4 regions of the Mesorhizobium sp. P3_A9 genome follow, and region 4 is predicted to be linked to each of the others. Evidence: riboswitches for the same ligand, from Rfam matches in the RefSeq annotation. Region 4 holds a riboswitch; each other region holds the start of a gene.
What was found. A riboswitch is a leader RNA that binds a small molecule or an ion and turns the genes downstream of it on or off. The one in region 4 is predicted to bind cobalamin.

Region 1 (3,822 bases), on a different contig from region 4:
CCTTCAGCAGCCGGTCGCAATGCGCCTTCAGCGCCTCGCCGCGCTCATAGATCCGGATCGACTGGTCGAGCGGCACGTCGCCACGCTCCAGATCATCGACGATCTTCTCCAGCGCGTCGAGTGCCTGCTCGAAGCTCATCGCCTTGACGTCTTCGTTGGTCTCAGCAGCCATCGTTCATCCTTTCATCAGTCGGCCGACATGGGCGGCGACCGAAAATGCCAGTCCCTGCAGATCGTAGCCGCCCTCGAGCAGGCTGACGAGCCGGTTGCCGCTGTGGCGGGCGGCGCGTTGCATCAGCTGGCCGGTCGCCCAGTCGAAATCATCCTCGGTCAGATTGATCTCGGCCAGCGGGTCGCGATGGTGCGCGTCGAAGCCGGCCGAAATGATGATCAGATCGGGCGCGAAATTGTCGAGCGCCGGCAGCACGCGCGACAGGAAGGCATCGCGAAACACCTCGCTGCCGGTCTGCGGCGCCAAAGGCGCGTTGACGATGTTGCCGGCGCCGGTCTCGCTCTTCGCGCCGGTGCCAGGATAAAGCGGCATCTGGTGCGTCGAGCAATAGAGCACCGACGGATCGTCCCAGAAAATATCCTGCGTGCCGTTACCGTGGTGGACGTCCCAATCGACGACGGCAACACGCTCGACGCCATGCTTCTTCTGCGCATAGCGCGCGGCGATCGCCGCCGTGTTGAAGAAGCAGAAGCCCATCGCCGTGTTCTTTTCGGCATGGTGGCCGGGCGGCCGCGCGGCAACGAAGACATTGTCGGCACGGCCGGTAAAGACATCGTCGACAGCGGCGTTGGCGGCACCGATCGCGGTGATCACTGCCTGCCAGCTTTTCGGGCTGGCGGTGGTGTCGGCATCGACGCGGGCAAGGCCCTCTTCGGGAATGGCGGCGCGGATGCGCGCGACGAAATCGGCGGGATGGGCGTAGAGGATCGTGGCCTCGTCGCCCTCCGGCGCCTTGACGCGGTCAAGTGCGGCGAAGGCCTCGTCATCGAGCACGCGCTCAATGGCGCGCAAGCGATCCGGCCGCTCGGGATGGCCGGGCGGCGTGATGTGCTCAAGAAAGATCGGGTGGGTGTAAAGACGGGTTGTCATGCCCCCTATCTAGTGCCCCGGCGCCACGATGGCCATGCGTTGCCGCTTGATGGCTGGGGAAAATCATGCCTGCGTCCATTGGCGTCGCTGCGGGGATTGGCGCTGCCGGCGCTTCGGCGTAAGGTCGCGGCCACTGCCTGGTGCCCGCGCAAGCGGGAGAATCGGGAACACGGTTGAATTCCGTGGCGTGCCCAACGCTGTGAGGGGGACCGCGCCGGTAAATGCCACTGTCGATGACGGGAAGGCACCGGACGCGGGTTGATCCCAAGCCAGAAGACCGGCCTGGCAGGCATCGTCATCCGCATGGTCAGGCGGAGGACATGGATTGCAATCGCAAGGGGACAAGCGATGCCGGAAACCATGACCGCTCCTATGGGCGACGGATTTGACCAGATGGCGCGCGACGCGGTCTACCGCGCCATGTTCACTCGGCGCGACGTGCGCAGCCATTTCCTGCCCACTGCACTCGACGACGAGGTGCTGGCGCGCTTGCTGCTTGCCGCCCATCACGCACCGTCTGTCGGCTTCATGCAGCCGTGGAATTTCATCGTCATTCGCGATGCCGCGCGACGGGCGGAGGTACGTGACCTGTTCCTGGCCGCCCGCGAGCAGGAATTGCCCGCGATCGAGGCCGAAAGACAGGCGCTCTACCGCAAACTCAAGCTGGAAGGCATCTGCGAAAGCGCGCTCAACATCTGCATCACTTGCGACCGCCAGCGCTCACTGGGCTCACCGCTGGGACGCTGGCACAATCCGGAGATGGATCTCTACAGCACGGTCTGTGCGGTGCAGAATTTCTGGCTGGCGGCGCGCGCCGAAGGCGTCGGCGTTGGTTGGGTCAGCATCATCGAGCCGCAAGCGCTGAAGAGCCTGCTGGCCATTCCCGAGCACGTGACGCCGATCGCCTATCTCTGCGTCGGTCGCGTTTCCGAGTTCGCGCCGAAACCGGACCTCGAGACGCATGGCTGGGGCAGGCGGCTGCCGCTGCCTGAACTGATCATGAGCGAGACGTTTTGCGGGCAAGGCGAGGCGCGGCTCAAGTCAGCGGTGGCGGACCTCAACACCGCTGTTATTGCGCCGGCGCAGCCCGCCGATCAGCGTGTCGCGCCGGCCGTGCCCCAGCGCGAGCCGCCAAAGGAGGCCAGTGCCTTGTCCTTGAGTTCCCTGAACTTCGACGACGCCTCGGCCAGCCGGGCGTCCCAGGCCGGATCGGGCACCTGGCCGGCGATGGTCTTGAAATAGACCTGCATCAGGCAAGCGATGGCGAAAGGTTCGATGAAAGCCGCCTTGAAGGCCCAGGCGAAGACGATGGCGAGCACGAAGGCCCAGCCGGCGAGCTGCCCTGGCATCATGAACAGAATGGCGGCGGCCGGAGCCAGCATCAGCAGAAAGATGACGAACGACACCCCCCACATGATGACCGCCAGCCAGACGGCGTTCTTGACCATGGTCTTGCCGTTCTGGGCATAGAGCACGACGCCTTGCCGCGCCGTCTCGAAGGGCGAGGACGAATTGATGCGGATGTTGTAGCCGAGGATGATCTCGTCGACATAGGTCAGCGACAGACGGATCACCGTGTTGATGAAAGAGACAAGGCCGCTCAGGCCTGGAATGGGCAGGAAAGCGGCGATGCCGCCGAGCAGGCCGGTGATGGCGCGGATAGCGCCCTTGACCAGTTGGTCGACGACGAAAAGGATGTTGGCCTCGGCAAAACGCTCGGTGACGACCTGCTTTGCGTAGGCGATCTGGTTCTGGCCGTCGGGAACATCCCGGCCGTCGATCAGATGGACCATGACGGCGATATGGCCGGCCTTGACGACGTAGAGGATGTATTCGCGGATCCAGTAGACGGCGATCGAGACGATGCCGAAACCGACCACGCCACCCCACAGGGCAAAGGACATTGGGCCGTCGGGATCGGTGGAGATATGGCCGACGCCGTAGCCGACAGAGGCGCCGGTGCCGGTCGCCATGATGTAAGCCAGGGTGATGCCGAAATAGACGATCATGCGAAAGACAATGAACGGCCAGGTCCTGATCATGATGGACACCGACCGGCCGATCTCGAAATCCCACATGGCTCCGAATCTCCCCTCAGAGATGGCTGCGGAGGATGCGCTCTGCCTGAAGATTGTCAATCGGGGCGGTGGCCAGCGAGGCGCCCAACGGGGGATTTGGGTCTGTTATGAAGCTGGTTTTCTGAGCAGGCCTTCAAGCAGCTGCTTGAACGCCGCCACCACCATCTTCGATGTCGCTTCGGGATCGTTCGAATTGGCGATCCGCTGCGCCGCCTGGCTGCTGGCGCCGTTGATCAGCCGTGCGGCGGTCTCGGGGTCGACGCTGCGGACGACCACCCCTTCCCCCTGCAGCGCGGTCAGATGATCGGTCATTGAGCCGACGCAGGCATTGGCATTGGACCATTGCGCCGGATCGCCCAGCACGGCCGGGCCATCGCGGAACATGATGCGCTGGATTTCCGGCTCCAGCGCCATCTCGATATAGGTCGTACATTCGTCGACGAAGTGTTGCCAGCGAGTCGGCGCTTTCGAGGCGACCTCATTCACCCTGGCCGCCATCTCGCCGTCGATTTCGGCGATAACCGCCTCCAGAAGCCCCTTCTTGTCGCCAAAATGATGATAGAGCGCGCCGCGCGTCAGTCCGGCGGATGCGGTGAAATCATCCATCGAGGCCTCGGCATAGCCTGTCGTGCCGAAGGCCTG
Region 2 (3,080 bases), on a different contig from region 4:
GCGGGCGTCGTCGAACGAGTTGAAACCGCACTCGTACGCGGAAAGCTTTTCGGGATCGGGATTGCGGTAAGCCACCAGGAACGGTGCGGCCAGCAGCGCCAGGCCGACGACCAGTGCCACGCCGATGAACAGGACGATGGGCAGGTACGAACTGAGGAGTGCGTTCATGCAGCGGTTTCCGTTGGCGCCAATCCACTTTGATTACAGCACCGGACCTTAATGCGGAAGCGTGACAGTTTAACCGCTGAACCGTTTTAAGGGGCCTATGCTGCAACGCGGCGAGGGTTAGCGCAGCACTTCCAGCGAAGCAAGTCAAACCTTGTTCAAAACGCAGTGCTGGACGGCATATCCGAAGAAACTGGTCCGATCCGCTCTTGTTTGATTTCCTTCACTTTTTACTCCACTTTTCTCTCCTGACAGGGTTGCCGCCAAAACCCTGCTAGCATGAGCTGGAATCACCCGTCAGAACCTCGGTTCAACAAGCCCTCAGAGTCCGCCGAATGAAGGAAAAGATCTCGCTCGCCACCGCCCGGCGCATCGCGCTCGCCGCTCAAGGGTTTCTTGATCCGCGCCCAAATGGCACACCCGACCGCCGCCACTTCGCCCGTGTGCTCTCCCGCACCGGCCTGCTGCAGATCGATTCCGTCAGCGCGGTGGTGCGCGCGCATTATATGCCGCTCTATTCGCGCCTTGGCCCCTACCCGCTCGCTCTGCTCGACAATGCTGCGGTGACGCGCAAGCGCACGGTCTTCGAATACTGGGCGCATGAGGCGTCGTTCCTGCCGGTCGAGACCTATCCGCTGATGCGTTGGCGCATGCAGCGCGCCGAGCAAGGCGACGAAATGTATCTGGGATTGGCCAAATGGGGCCGCGAGCACGCCGCCTATATAGAAGAGATCTACCGCGCGGTCGCCGAGCGCGGCCCGATCGCTGCTTCAGCACTCGAAGGTCAGAAGGGCTCGGGCGGCTGGTGGGGCTGGAGCCATGCCAAGCACGCCTTCGAATGGCTGTTCTGGGCCGGGCGCATTACGACGGCGCACCGCCGTGGCTTCGAACGCTTCTACGACCTGCCGGAGCGCGTGCTGCCGCAGGCGATCCTCGATCTGCCGGTGCCGGCCGCCGAGGACGCGCATCGCGAATTGCTGCGCATTTCCGCCCGCGCCCACGGCATCGCGACATCAAGCGACCTGCGCGACTATTTCCGGCTGTCGCCAGCCGACATGAAGGGGCGGCTGGAGGAACTGGTCGAGACCGGCGAGTTGGTGCCGGTGCGTGTCGAAGGCTGGGACAAGCCGGCTTACCTTCACAGGGACGCCCGTTTGCCCCGAAAAATCGAGGCCCGCGCCTTGCTGGCGCCGTTCGATCCTGTTGTCTTCGAGCGGTCGCGCTCGGAGCGGCTGTTCGATTTCCACTACCGCATCGAGATCTACACACCGGCCGAAAAGCGGCAATACGGCTACTACGTCCTGCCCTTCCTGCTCGGCGACCGGATCGTGGCACGCGTCGACCTCAAGGCAGACCGGCCGGCCAGCGTCCTGCGCGTCCATGCCGCCTACTCCGAGCCCGGCGCACCGCCTGAAACAGCGGCAGAACTCTTCGAGGAACTGAAGCAGATGCAGGGCTGGCTCGGGCTCGAGCGCATGGAAGTGACGCCGGCCGGCGATTTGGGGCCGGCGCTGGCCGACATGGCGGTGTCGTAAGCTCGCGTTGACACCGCTACCCGCAAAAGCCTAAATCCGGTTCAGACGGTCCCTTGCCCGCAACGGCAAGGGCTAAGAGGGAATGCGGTGCGGGATTTCGATCTCAAATCCGCGGCTGTCCCCGCAACTGTAAGCGAAGAGCCAAGGCCGAAAGCCACTGGGAGGTTCCCGGGAAGGCGGCTACCGAAGGCGATGACTCGCGAGCCAGGAGACCTGCCGTCTGCGACAGAAGAATCCGATCGCCCGGCGGGTTTCCGGGCAAGGAGCCCGGTTTTTGGACCAGAACAGCAGTTTTTCGGCTGGCACAGCGGATATTCCGTCCGCCAACAGTGATGCTTTGGCCGGCGTCACCATCATTGTCTGCGCCTCCTGCCGCGATGAGACCGGCTCGGATGCCCATCCGCGTGCCGGCGAACTTTTGGCTGAGGACACGCGCCGTGCAGCGTCTGACGACCATATCCGCGTGCGCACGGTCGAATGCCTCGGCAATTGCAAGCGTCGGCTCAGCGCCGCCATCCTGCGCGACGGCTGCTGGAGCTATGTGTTTGGCGACCTGACCCTGACCAGTGGCGCCGACCTCGTCACCGGCGCAAAGCTCTTCGCCACGTCAACGGACGGCCTCATCCCATGGCGCGGCCGGCCCGATTCGCTCAAGCGCGGCCTCGTGGCCCGCATTCCACCCCTCGACATGCTGAAGGACTAACCATGACCGCTTCCGTCTCCCGTGTTCCCTGCACTGTCGTCACCGGCTTCCTTGGCGCCGGCAAGACGACGCTGGTCCGCCATCTCCTGGAAAACGCCGGCGGCAAGCGCATCGCCATCATCGTCAACGAGTTCGGCGATATCGGTATCGACGGCGAGATTTTGAAAGGCTGCGGCATCGACACGTGCCCGGAAGAAAACATCGTCGAACTGGCCAATGGCTGCATCTGCTGCACCGTCGCCGACGATTTCGTGCCGGCGCTCGACAAGATCCTGTCGCTGACGCCGAAGGTCGACCATATCCTGATCGAGACCTCGGGCCTCGCTCTGCCCAAGCCGCTGGTCCAGGCTTTCCAGTGGCCGACGGTGAAGAGCCGTGTGACCGTCGACGGCGTCATTGCGGTTGTCGATGGCCCGGCGCTTGCCGAAGGCCGCGTCGCCAACGACATGGACGCCTTGCAGGCGCAGCGCGCCGGGGATGACAGCCTCGACCATGACGACCCGGTCGAGGAGGTGTTCGAGGACCAGATCGCCTGCGCCGACCTGATCATCCTGTCGAAGAGCGACCTGATGGACGCCGCCGGCTCGGCCCGCGCCAATGCCATCATTGGCGAACACTCCGCCCGAGCCGTGAAGATCGTGCCGACGTCGTATGGCAAGGTCGACCCCTCGGTGCTG
Region 3 (5,631 bases), on a different contig from region 4:
AAGGGTATCATCGGGCGGCTGCCCTACATCGCCTCGCTTGGCGCAGATGCCATCTGGATCTCGCCCTTCTTCAAGTCGCCGATGAAGGATTTCGGCTACGACGTCTCGGACTATTGCGATGTCGATCCGATGTTCGGCACGCTGGCCGATTTCGACGCGCTGACGGCAGAGGCGCACCGGTTGGGTCTCAAAGTGATGATCGACGAAGTGCTGTCGCACACCGCCGACAGCCACCCATGGTTCAAGGAGAGCCGGGCGAGCCGCAACAATTCGAAGGCGGACTGGTATGTCTGGGCGGACGCAAGGCCCGACGGCACGCCGCCCAACAACTGGCTGTCGATCTTCGGTGGGTCGGCCTGGCAGTGGGACACCAGCCGCCAGCAATACTATCTCCACAATTTCCTGGCCGAGCAGCCGGACCTCAACTTCCACAACCGCGAAGTCCAGGACGCGCTGCTCGACGTCACCCGCTTCTGGCTGGAACGCGGCGTTGACGGCTTCCGCCTCGACACGATCAATTTCTACTTCCACAGCCAGGGCCTGGAGAACAATCCGCCGCTGCCGCCGGAAGAGCGCAACGACCAGACCGCCCCGGCGGTCAATCCCTACAACTACCAGGACCATATCTACGACAAGAGCCGACCGGAAAACCTCGGCTTCCTCGAACGCTTCCGCGCCCTGCTCGACGAATATCCGGCGACCGCCGCTGTCGGCGAGGTCGGCGATTCGCAGCGCGGGCTGGAAGTCGTGGCGGCCTATACCGCCGGCGGCAAGCGCGTGCACATGTGCTATTCCTTCGATTTCCTGGCGCCGGAAAAGATCAGCGCGGACAAGGTCCGCTCGGTGCTGGAAGCCTTCGGCAAGGTCGCCAGCGACGGCTGGTCGTGCTGGGCCTTTTCCAACCATGACGTGATGCGTCCGGCCTCGCGCTGGGCCGCCAGCGAAGCCGATCCGATCGCCTATCTCAAGGTCATCTCGGCATTGCTGATGTCGCTGCGCGGCTCTGTCTGCCTCTACCAGGGCGAAGAGCTCGGGCTCGGCGAAGCTGAATTGCGCTTCGAGGATTTGCAGGATCCCTATGGCATCCGCTTCTGGCCGGAATTCAAGGGCCGCGACGGCTGCCGCACGCCCATGGTGTGGGATGGCAGCGCCAAGAATGGTGGCTTCTCCCAGGCAAAGCCCTGGTTGCCGGTGCCGGCCAAGCATCTGGCGCAAGCGGTCAATGTCCAGCAGGGCGACCAGGCTTCGCTGCTCGAGCACTATCGGCGCTTCCTCACCTTCCGCCGTGCCCATCCGGCACTGGCCAAGGGCGATATCACCTTCATCGAAAGCGAGGGCGACACCGTCGCCTTCACGCGCCGGGCCGGCAACGAGCAGATCGTCTGTGTCTTCAACCTCGGCGCCAAGCCGGCCAAGGTTGACCTTGGCAGCCGATCACTGCAACCTTTGCCGGGACACGGGTTTTCCGGGCAAGCGAGCCCCGGTTCGATCGAGCTTGGCGGCTACGGCGCCTGGTTCGGGCGCATCGACTGAATCTTTGAGGAAATCACTGGGAGGAAACCAATGGCCGATGTCAATCTGAGACAAGTGAAGAAGTCGTACGGCAATCTCAACATTCTCCATGGCATCGACCTCGATATCAAATCGGGCGAGTTCATCGTCTTCGTCGGTCCGTCGGGCTGCGGCAAGTCGACCTTGCTGCGCTCCATCGCCGGGCTCGAGGAAATCACGGCCGGTGAGCTCAAGATCGACGGCGAAGTGGTCAATGACGTGCCGCCGTCGAAGCGCGGCATCGCCATGGTGTTCCAGTCCTACGCGCTCTATCCGCACATGACCGTCTACGACAACATGGCGTTCTCGATGAAGATCGGCAAGGAGAACAAGGCCGAGATCGACCGGCGCGTGCGCCAGGCTGCGGAAATCCTGCAGCTGACCAAATATCTCGACCGGCTGCCCAAGGCGATGTCGGGGGGGCAGCGCCAGCGTGTCGCCATCGGCCGCGCCATCGTGCGCAATCCGAAAGTGTTCCTGTTCGACGAGCCGCTGTCGAACCTTGATGCCGCGCTGCGTGTCGCCACGCGTATCGAGATCGCCAAGCTTAAGGAATCGATGCCCAACACGACCATGATCTACGTCACCCACGACCAGGTCGAGGCGATGACGCTCGCCGACCGCATCGTGGTGTTGAAGGACGGCCATATCGAGCAAGTCGGTACGCCGATGGATCTCTACAAGAAGCCCGGCAATCTGTTCGTCGCCCAGTTCATCGGCTCTCCGGCCATGAACATCCTGCCGGCGACGATCGACAAGACCGGCAACCCGACCGTGGTCAGCCATGTCGGCGGGCGCAAGGCCACGGTGCCGATCACGACACCTGCCTCGGCGAAGGGTGCGGCGGTAAGCTTCGGTGTGCGGCCGGAGGACCTGATCATCGCCACCGGCGCGGATTATCTGTTCGAGGGAACGGTCGATTATGTCGAACAACTCGGCGAGGTTCAGCTGGTCTACGTCGACATCGGCCGCGCCGACCTGCCGCTGGTGACCAAGCTGCCCGGCAATGCCGAGGTCAAGCGCGGCTCGACATTGCGGCTTAGCGCCAATGGCGAAGACCTGCACATCTTCGATGCGGACGGACATTCCTTCGCGCTCCAAAAGCCGGAAGCAAAGGCGGCCTGAGGCGAACAGCTCCGCTGAATCAAGGCACATAAAAAAGAGCGGCGGGCCAGGCCCGCCGCTCTTTTTTGGAGGTCAGCTTCGGCTGTTAGTGGTTGCCGAAGAGGTCCCGGTCACTGCTCTGAGGGATCGACTTCTGCACGTCGCCCGACGAATTGAGCAGCTTGTAGACGGGCGAGCCGCTGTTGCGGATCGAAGCCGTACGCGAATTGTCGACCGAAGTCGCGGCAGGCTGGTTGGCGCCATTGGAGCCGTAGTTGTCGCTGCCTGCGAAGGCGCTGCCGGAGATGGCCAGAACGGCGGCGGCAGCAAGGATGATCTTCTTCATTTCAAGTCTCCTGAATTTTGAGTTTCACGGGAGCAGCGGGGCAAACCGCCGCTCCCGGAATCGGCTGTTAGCGGCCGAAAAGATTACGATCGGCACCCTGAACAGGTGCCTGGGCAGCCGGTTCCGACTTCTTGATCGAAGCCGTGTAAGAGCTGTCGGTCGAAGCAACGGCAGGCTGGTTGGCGCCATTGGAGCCGTAGTTGTCGCTGCCGGCAAAGGCGCTGCCGGAGATGGCCAGGACGGCGACGGCAGCAATGATGAACTTGTTCATGTTAGTCTCCTGAATTTCTTAAGGTCGGCCAGAGCGGCGGACAAAAACCCCGCCGTTGGCCGGGATCGGCTGTTAGTGGTTGCCGAAGAGGTTGTGGTCAGCACCCTGGACAGGCGTCTGAGCAGCCGGTTCCGACTTCTTGATCGAAGCGGTGTGCGAGCTGTCGACAGCAGCAGCTGCCGGGGAGGCATTCGAACCGTAGTTGTCGCTACCAGCGAAGGCGCTGCCGGAAATGGCCAGAAGGGCGGCGGCAGTGAGAACAATCTTTTTCATTTTGGGTACTCCAGTATTTTTTTCCGTCCGTCTAGCGGCGTGTCTTGGGATTAAAATCGCGTCGTTCGGACAGCCCCGATGTGGGAAAGCCAGCTGGCCGTTTCCAATCACGAAGTTGTTCCGTGTGGACCAAGTATCCACCACTTGAAATTGTACCAAGGCCCTCTTGATCGAACATTTTTCCTATTGATATCAAAAAGTTAGTTGAAACCAGCACTGCGATCACCAACTGTATCGGAGGCTCAGCGTTCACACCGTCCTGCACGCACCGTCAACAGAAACGAACCGTTCGGTTCGATTTTAGAATGTGCTAATAGTCACTTTTCGAAACCGTTAACCCTTTTTGCCCCCGTTTCGGGTCGATTTTGATAGCCGGCACAGCCGGCACCACGATGATTTCCGTGACCACGGTCCTTGACCGATCATTGCGCATGCGTGTCGCGCCACATGGATGCGATGTCGCTTTCATGCCGATGTCGCAAGCGCTGTCGTGATTAGATCATGACATCTCAGGTGCCGCTTCGTGACGATGGAGCGGAGAATTGGGAAGCCGGTCAGAATCCGGCGCTGCCCCCGCAACGGTGGTGGAGTTCAAGTCGCAACGGGAGACCACTGGGCGAAAGCCTGGGAAGGTGTCGCGATGGTCCGCAAGGACAACTCCAGAGCCCGGAAACCAGCCCGAGATTTCTAGACTCGACTGATCGCGGTGGGCGGTCAAGAGGCGGATGGTGCATGCCCGGCTTTCGCCGGCCTGCGCCCGATCCTTCCTCAATCACCACCAGTTCAGTCCTTGAACGAAGAGGACAGGACATGGATACGCGCAACGACATGCTGAGGCTCTTGAACAGCCGCAGGGACGGATTCTCGCTCGAGCAGCCCTTCTACACGGATCCCGATTTCTTCAAACTGGACATGGAGCTGATCTGGTATCGCGACTGGCTGTTCATCGGCCATGATTGCGAACTGCCGAAGCCCGGCAGCTTCATCACCGTACAGATCGGCGACTATCCGGTCGTGCTGGTGCGCGATCAGCAGGGCGAGATCAACGCCTTCCACAATTCCTGCCGCCATCGCGGCAGCCGCGTCTGCAACACCGACAAGGGCATGGCCGCCAAGCTGGTCTGCCCTTATCACCAGTGGACCTACGAGCTGGACGGAAGGCTGCTGTTTGCCCGCCAGATGGCCGACGGCTTCGACAAGAGCCAGTTCGGCCTGAAGCCGGTCGCCTGCGAGAGCGTGGCCGGCTACATCTTCATCTGCCTGGCCAAGGAGCCCGCCGACTTCGCACCGATGCGGGCGATGATCGAGCCCTACCTCAAGCCGCACCGCCTGGGCGAAGCAAAGATCGCCTTCGAGAGCACGATCGTCGAGAAGGGCAACTGGAAGCTCGTCTGGGAAAACAACCGCGAGTGCTACCATTGCGCCGGCAATCACCCGGAGCTGTGCAAGACCTTCCCGGAAGCCCCGACGGTGACCGGCGTGCAAGGCGCCGACAGCGACCCGGAGATGCTGGCGCATTGGGCCAAATGCGAGGCAGCCGGCCTGCCGAGCAAGTTCCGCATCGACCCGGCCGGGCAGTACCGCGCCACCCGCGCGCCGCTGCTGCGTGACGCAGTCAGCTACACGATGAACGGCAAGCGGGCGGTGAAGAAGAACCTGTCCGACAGCGTCTCGGCCGACCGTATCGGCACGTTGATGCACTATCACTACCCGACGACCTGGAATCATATCCTGATCGACCATGCGGTCACCTTCCGCGTGCTGCCGATCAGCGCCACGGAAACCGCGGTGACGACCAAATGGCTGGTCCACAAGGATGCGGTCGAGGGCGTCGATTACGATCTCGCCGAACTCACCCATGTCTGGACCGAGACCAACGACCAGGACCGCCGCATCGTCGAGGAAAACGCCTTCGGCATCCTGTCGCCAGCCTATGAACCCGGCCCCTATTCGGAGCTGCATGAGGGCGGCGTGATCCAGTTCGTCGACTGGTACGCCCGCTTCATCGGTCCGCGCCTTGCCGATGGCGGCCGGCCGGCGCTGCGCAGTGTCGCTTGAGAGGTTGAGGGATGAACGCGATGACGGA
Region 4 (5,096 bases):
GCCGGCAACGTCAACACGCAGACCTCGCAGGTCGACAATTTCATCACCCAGAAGGTCGATCTCCTGCTGATCTCGCCCTTCGAGGCGGCGCCGCTGACGCCGGCGGTGAAGCGCGCCATGGATGCCGGCATCCCGGTCATCGAACTCGACCGCAAGACGGTCGGCGATCCTGGCAAGGACTACACCGCCTTCATCGGCGGCGACAATTACAAGATCGCGCTCGAAGCGGGCAAATACACCGCCAAGACCTTGCTGCCGGAAGGTGGCGAAGCGGCCGTGCTGGAAGGTCTCCCGAGTTCGACGCCGGCCGTAGAGCGGCTGAATGGCTTCAAGGACGGCGTCAAGGAGAATGCCAAGATCCAGGTCGTTGCCGAGCAGGCTGCCGACTGGGTGCCGGATAAAGCCCAGACCGCTTTCTCGGCCATGTTGCAGGCGCATCCCGACATCAAGGTGCTCTACGCCTCGAACGACATGATGGCGGCCGGCGCGCTGCTTGCCGCCAAGGGCGCTGGCAAGGACGTCAAGATCATCGGTACTGATGGCTTGCCAGGCCCGGCCGGTGGCATCGAGGCCGTCGCCAAGGGTGACTGGGCGGCGACCTTCACCTACCCGACGGGTGCGAAGGAAGCGATCGAGATGTCGAAGAAGATCCTACTCGATTGCGCCACTTCGGTGGATACGACGGTCACTGTCGAGACGACGGCGATCACGCCCGAGAACGCCAAGCAGCTGTCAGGCAAGTAAGCGCGTCTGCCTGCAGACTATCCGATCCGGGGCGGGGTTCACGCGAACTCCGCCCTGTCTGCGTCCGCAACCTTCAGCGATAGTTCGAAGGGTTGTGGCAAGGGATTGACATCGACAAAGAAAACCACCTAAATCGTTCTGTTATTACATTACAGATGGAGATATCGCACGCCTCTAGCTGACAAGCTGCCGGTGCCGCGATGGTGACAGGTTCAGTCGAAAAGAATCGTTGCGATGCGCTCGGGGCAAATCTACGGTGGCCCCGTGATGGTCCCCGCGCCGAAAGGCAAGGGGTGAAAAGGGAACACGGTGAGACCCTCAAAGGTCGAGACCGTGGCTGCCCCCGCAACTGTAAGCGGTGAGCAAGATCCGATATGCCACTGGCCGGCAAGGCTGGGAAGGCAGGATTGAGCCGAGACCCGCGAGCCAGGAGACCTGCCATCACTGAGTTGACCGGACGGGGTGTGCCGGGAGGAAACGTGGACGTCGGTCTTGTCGGCCGGCTCGCCAACATCCTTCCGTCGCCAGTTTTGGAAAGTGACGGAAAGTTGGACGGCGCCATCCATCGCATCATCGTGTGCACGCTTTGCCGTGACGTCCCGACAGGGATCAGGTCGGGCGAAAGCCTTTGCGCGGATTTGCGGTCCCGGCTCTCAGCCCACCACGAGCCCGTGGTTGCGCATGGCTTCACGATCGAAGGCGTCGAGTGCATGGCGGGCTGCGCGCGGCCGCTGACGGTGGCCTTCCAGGCGCCGGGCAAGGCCGCCTATCTCTTCGGCTCCATAGACGCGGAGGCCGACGCCGGCGATCTCGTGCGATTTGCCAGGCTTTACGCCTCGCTAGCCGACGGCTGGTGCAATTCCGGACAACGCCCGCCCCGACTGGCCGGCAAGACGCTGGCCCGCATCCCGGGATCGGGCAAGCCTGCGGGGGACAGCCGATGACAATGCCGCTTCTCGAAGCGCGCGACCTCGGCGCGACGGCCAACGGGCGGGATCTGGTCCATGCGGTCAGCCTGTCGGTGGCATTAGGCGATCGCCTCGCTATCATCGGCCCCAATGGCGCCGGCAAGACCACACTGCTGCGCATGCTGTCGGGCATGCTCAAGCCTAGCTCCGGAGAGGTGAAGCTCAGCGGGCGCCGCCTGGACAGGATCTCGACCGCCGAACGGGCGTTGCACATAGCCGTCGTCGGCCAGACCGACCAGCCTGATCCGCGACTAGCGGTGATCGACTATGTCGAGCTTGGCCGCGTCCCGCATGCCGGCCTGAGGCGCAGGAGCGAGGAACGCGACATTGTCGTCGATGCGCTGCGCCGGACCGGGCTGTTGCCGCTGCTTGGCCGCAGCATCGGCTCGCTGTCGGGTGGGGAACGCCAACGCGCCCAACTGGCGCGCGCCATCGCACAGCAACCGAAAGTGCTGTTCCTCGACGAGCCGACCAACCATCTCGATCCGCGCGCCCGCGGTGAGCTTCTCGAACTCGTGGCCGGCTTCGGCATGACGGTTATCGCCGTGCTGCATGATCTGGCCCTGGTGGCGCCCTTCGCCACCAGGGTCGCGGTGATGCACGAAGCCCGGCTGCATGCGCTGGCCGCCCCGCGCGAAGCGCTGACCCAACAGCTGATCCGCGAGATTTTCGGCGTCGACGTGTTTCGCCTGCGCCATCCCACCGAGGACCGCGAACTGACGGTGTTCGATGTTCCGAACCGCGCCGCGCCGCCGTCCTGATCGACCCCATTCCTCATCCGACACTGTTCAACCAAGGAGCAAAATCCGTGAAACGTCTCTCACTGTCGCTCGTCTTCTCGCTGCTGGCCTCGACGGCCTTCGCCTTCCCCGTCACCGTCGACAGCTGCGGCAAGCAGTTGACCTTCGACGCGCCGCCCAAGCGCGCCGTCATCCACGATCTCAACATGGCCGAGATGGCCTTCGCGCTGAAGCTGCAGCCGTCGATCGTCGGCCTGACCGGCATCACCGGATGGTACAAGGTCGGCCCCGAATTCAAGGCCGAGCAGGGTTCCATTCCGGAACTGGCGCCAAAATATCCGACGCTCGAGAACCTCGTCGCGGTCGAGCCCGATTTCTTCTTCGCCGGCTGGTACTATGGCATGAAGCCGGGCGGTGACGTGACGCCCGACACGCTCGCCCCGCACGGCATCAAGACGCTGGTGCTGACCGAAAGCTGCGTCCATCTCGACAAGAACCGCCCCGCCGCCTCGATGGACCTTCTGTATGGCGACGTCGAAAAGCTGGGCAAGATTTTTGGCAAGGACGCCGAAGCCGAGAAGCTTGTTGCCGGCTGGAAGTCACAGCTCGCTGATATCACCGCCAAGGTCGGCAGCGCCAAGGGGACGCGGGTGTTCCTCTATGATTCCGGTGAGGACAAGCCGTTCACCGCCGGAAAATTCGCCATTCCCAGCGCCATGATCACCGCCGCCGGCGGTGACAACATCATGGCCGACATGGACACCAGCTGGGGCAACACCGATTGGGAAACCGTGGCGTCGCGCAATCCGCAATTCCTCATCCTGCTCGATTACCAGGATGGTGGCGGCTACAAGAAATTGCTCGATTTCCTCAAGGCCCATCCGGCGATGAAGGAAACGGATGCGGTCAAGAACGAGCGCTTCGTGGCCCTGCGCTATGCCGAGCTGACACCCGGACCGGCGAACATCGAGGCGATCGCCAAGATCGCCAAAGCGATGCATCCGGAAGCGTTCTGATGCTTCTTGCCCCAAGGCATGGATCCGCCGCGCTCTCGGGGCACAAGGCATTCGCGCTGGCGATGGCGGCGGGCGCGGTGGCGATCGTCGCCCTCGTGCTGCTGTCGATCGCCTATGGTTCGACGCTGATCCCGCTGACCGACGTCATCGCCGCACTTGGCCATGCCGTCGGGTTGAATGAGCACCAGGTGTCGGACCCGATCGGCAAGATCGTCGTTGACCTGCGGCTGCCGCGCACGATCCTCGCGGTCTGTGTCGGTGGCGGCCTCGGCATAACAGGCGCACTGTTGCAGACGGTGACCCGCAACGATCTTGCCGATCCGTTCCTGTTCGGCCTGTCCTCGGGGGCTGCCGCAGGGGCTGTTTCCGTCATCACCGTCTTTGGTGACAGTTTTGGCATCTGGACCTTGCCGGTCGCGGCCTTCACCGGCGGCATACTGGCCGCGAGCATCGTCCTGCTGCTGGTCGCGCGGGTGAGGGGGCAGGGGCCGGAACGGCTGATCCTGGCCGGCCTTGCAGTCTCCTTCCTGTTCACGGCATTGACCAACTATCTGGTGTTTGCCGGAGACCAGCGCGCGGCCCACTCGGTGCTATTCTGGACGATGGGCGGGCTCGGGCTGGCGCGCTGGGACAATGTCTGGCTGGGCGCACTGGGCGCCGGCACGATCGCGGCCTACGGGTTGTGGAACCACCGCAGGCTGGACGCCTTCCTGGCCGGTGAAAGTGCCGCCGAAAGCCTTGGTGTGCCGGTGGCGCGGATGCGCAGGACGACGTTTCTCGTTGCCGCCTTCTCGACGGCAATTCTCGTCTCGGTCGCCGGTGTCATCGGCTTCGTCGGGCTGATGATCCCGCATCTGTCGCGGCCGCTGGCCGGTCCCTTGCATCTGCGCCTGATCGCAAGCTGTGCGCTATTCGGGGCGGTGCTCTTGCTGGCAAGCGATCTTCTGGCGCGAACCTTGCTGCCGCCGCAGGAGCTGCCGATCGGCATCATCACCAGCTCGCTCGGCGCCTTCTTCGTCGTCACGCTGGTCATGCGAAACCGGCTCTGACTGCGCTAGGCCGGTTCAGACGGTCCAGAAATAGCGTACGATGTGAAAGAAGATCGGGGCGGCGAAGACCAGGCTGTCGGTGCGGTCCATCATGCCGCCATGGCCTTCGATGAGATGGCCCCAGTCCTTGACGCCCTGGTCGCGCTTGATGGCCGAGGCCACCAGCCCGCCCAGAAACCCCATCGAACAGGCGACGAAGGCCACGCAAGCCGCCTGCAACGGCGAGAACGGCGTCACGAACGACAAGAGCGCGCCGAGCAGGCTCGCCGACACCACTCCGCCGATCAGGCCTTCCCAGGTTTTCGACGGCGAGACGGTCGGCGAGAAACGGTGTTTTCCAAACAGCTTGCCGAAGATGTATTGCAGCACGTCGCTGCCTTGCACGACGATGATCAGGAAGGCGATCAGCAACAGATTGCGGCCCTCGAAGCCGGGCACGTCGAGCGTCAGCAGCGCTGGCACATGGCTGACGCAGTAGACCGAGATCATGACCGCCCATTGCTGCGCGGCGATCCGCTCGAGAAAGCGTTCGGTGTCGCCATGCAGCGCGGTGATGGCCGGCATCAGCAGGAAGCAGTA

Region 1: another riboswitch for cobalamin. It lies ahead of bluB (5,6-dimethylbenzimidazole synthase); the one in region 4 lies ahead of AC1DX0_RS11125 (DUF1636 family protein).
Region 2: another riboswitch for cobalamin. It lies ahead of AC1DX0_RS17415 (DUF1636 family protein); the one in region 4 lies ahead of AC1DX0_RS11125 (DUF1636 family protein).
Region 3: another riboswitch for cobalamin. It lies ahead of AC1DX0_RS20715 (aromatic ring-hydroxylating oxygenase subunit alpha); the one in region 4 lies ahead of AC1DX0_RS11125 (DUF1636 family protein).

The regions. Positions count from the first base shown of each region.
Region 1 covers NZ_JBFUGJ010000214.1:157-3,978, reverse strand. The annotation lists gene AC1DX0_RS23905 (exodeoxyribonuclease VII small subunit) at 1-172, opposite strand, end outside; gene AC1DX0_RS23900 (histone deacetylase family protein) at 176-1,102, opposite strand; cobalamin riboswitch at 1,224-1,402, shown strand; partial or broken gene bluB (5,6-dimethylbenzimidazole synthase) at 1,406-2,080, shown strand; gene AC1DX0_RS23890 (hypothetical protein) at 2,197-3,180, opposite strand; gene AC1DX0_RS23885 (TetR/AcrR family transcriptional regulator) at 3,286-3,822, opposite strand, start outside.
Region 2 covers NZ_JBFUGJ010000116.1:11,726-14,805, forward strand. The annotation lists gene AC1DX0_RS17405 (NADH-quinone oxidoreductase subunit A) at 1-168, opposite strand, end outside; gene AC1DX0_RS17410 (winged helix-turn-helix domain-containing protein) at 501-1,700, shown strand; cobalamin riboswitch at 1,730-1,935, shown strand; gene AC1DX0_RS17415 (DUF1636 family protein) at 1,975-2,403, shown strand; gene cobW (cobalamin biosynthesis protein CobW) at 2,406-3,080, shown strand, end outside.
Region 3 covers NZ_JBFUGJ010000161.1:5,717-11,347, forward strand. The annotation lists gene bglA (beta-galactosidase BglA) at 1-1,533, shown strand, start outside; gene AC1DX0_RS20695 (ABC transporter ATP-binding protein) at 1,564-2,676, shown strand; gene AC1DX0_RS20700 (DUF680 domain-containing protein) at 2,762-3,001, opposite strand; gene AC1DX0_RS20705 (DUF680 domain-containing protein) at 3,069-3,272, opposite strand; gene AC1DX0_RS20710 (DUF680 domain-containing protein) at 3,345-3,545, opposite strand; cobalamin riboswitch at 4,040-4,241, shown strand; gene AC1DX0_RS20715 (aromatic ring-hydroxylating oxygenase subunit alpha) at 4,356-5,603, shown strand; gene AC1DX0_RS20720 (FAD-binding oxidoreductase) at 5,624-5,631, shown strand, end outside.
Region 4 covers NZ_JBFUGJ010000054.1:16,032-21,127, reverse strand. The annotation lists gene AC1DX0_RS11130 (substrate-binding domain-containing protein) at 1-744, shown strand, start outside; cobalamin riboswitch at 996-1,201, shown strand; gene AC1DX0_RS11125 (DUF1636 family protein) at 1,293-1,688, shown strand; gene AC1DX0_RS11120 (ABC transporter ATP-binding protein) at 1,685-2,473, shown strand; gene AC1DX0_RS11115 (ABC transporter substrate-binding protein) at 2,521-3,468, shown strand; gene AC1DX0_RS11110 (FecCD family ABC transporter permease) at 3,468-4,517, shown strand; gene AC1DX0_RS11105 (phosphatidate cytidylyltransferase) at 4,533-5,096, opposite strand, start outside.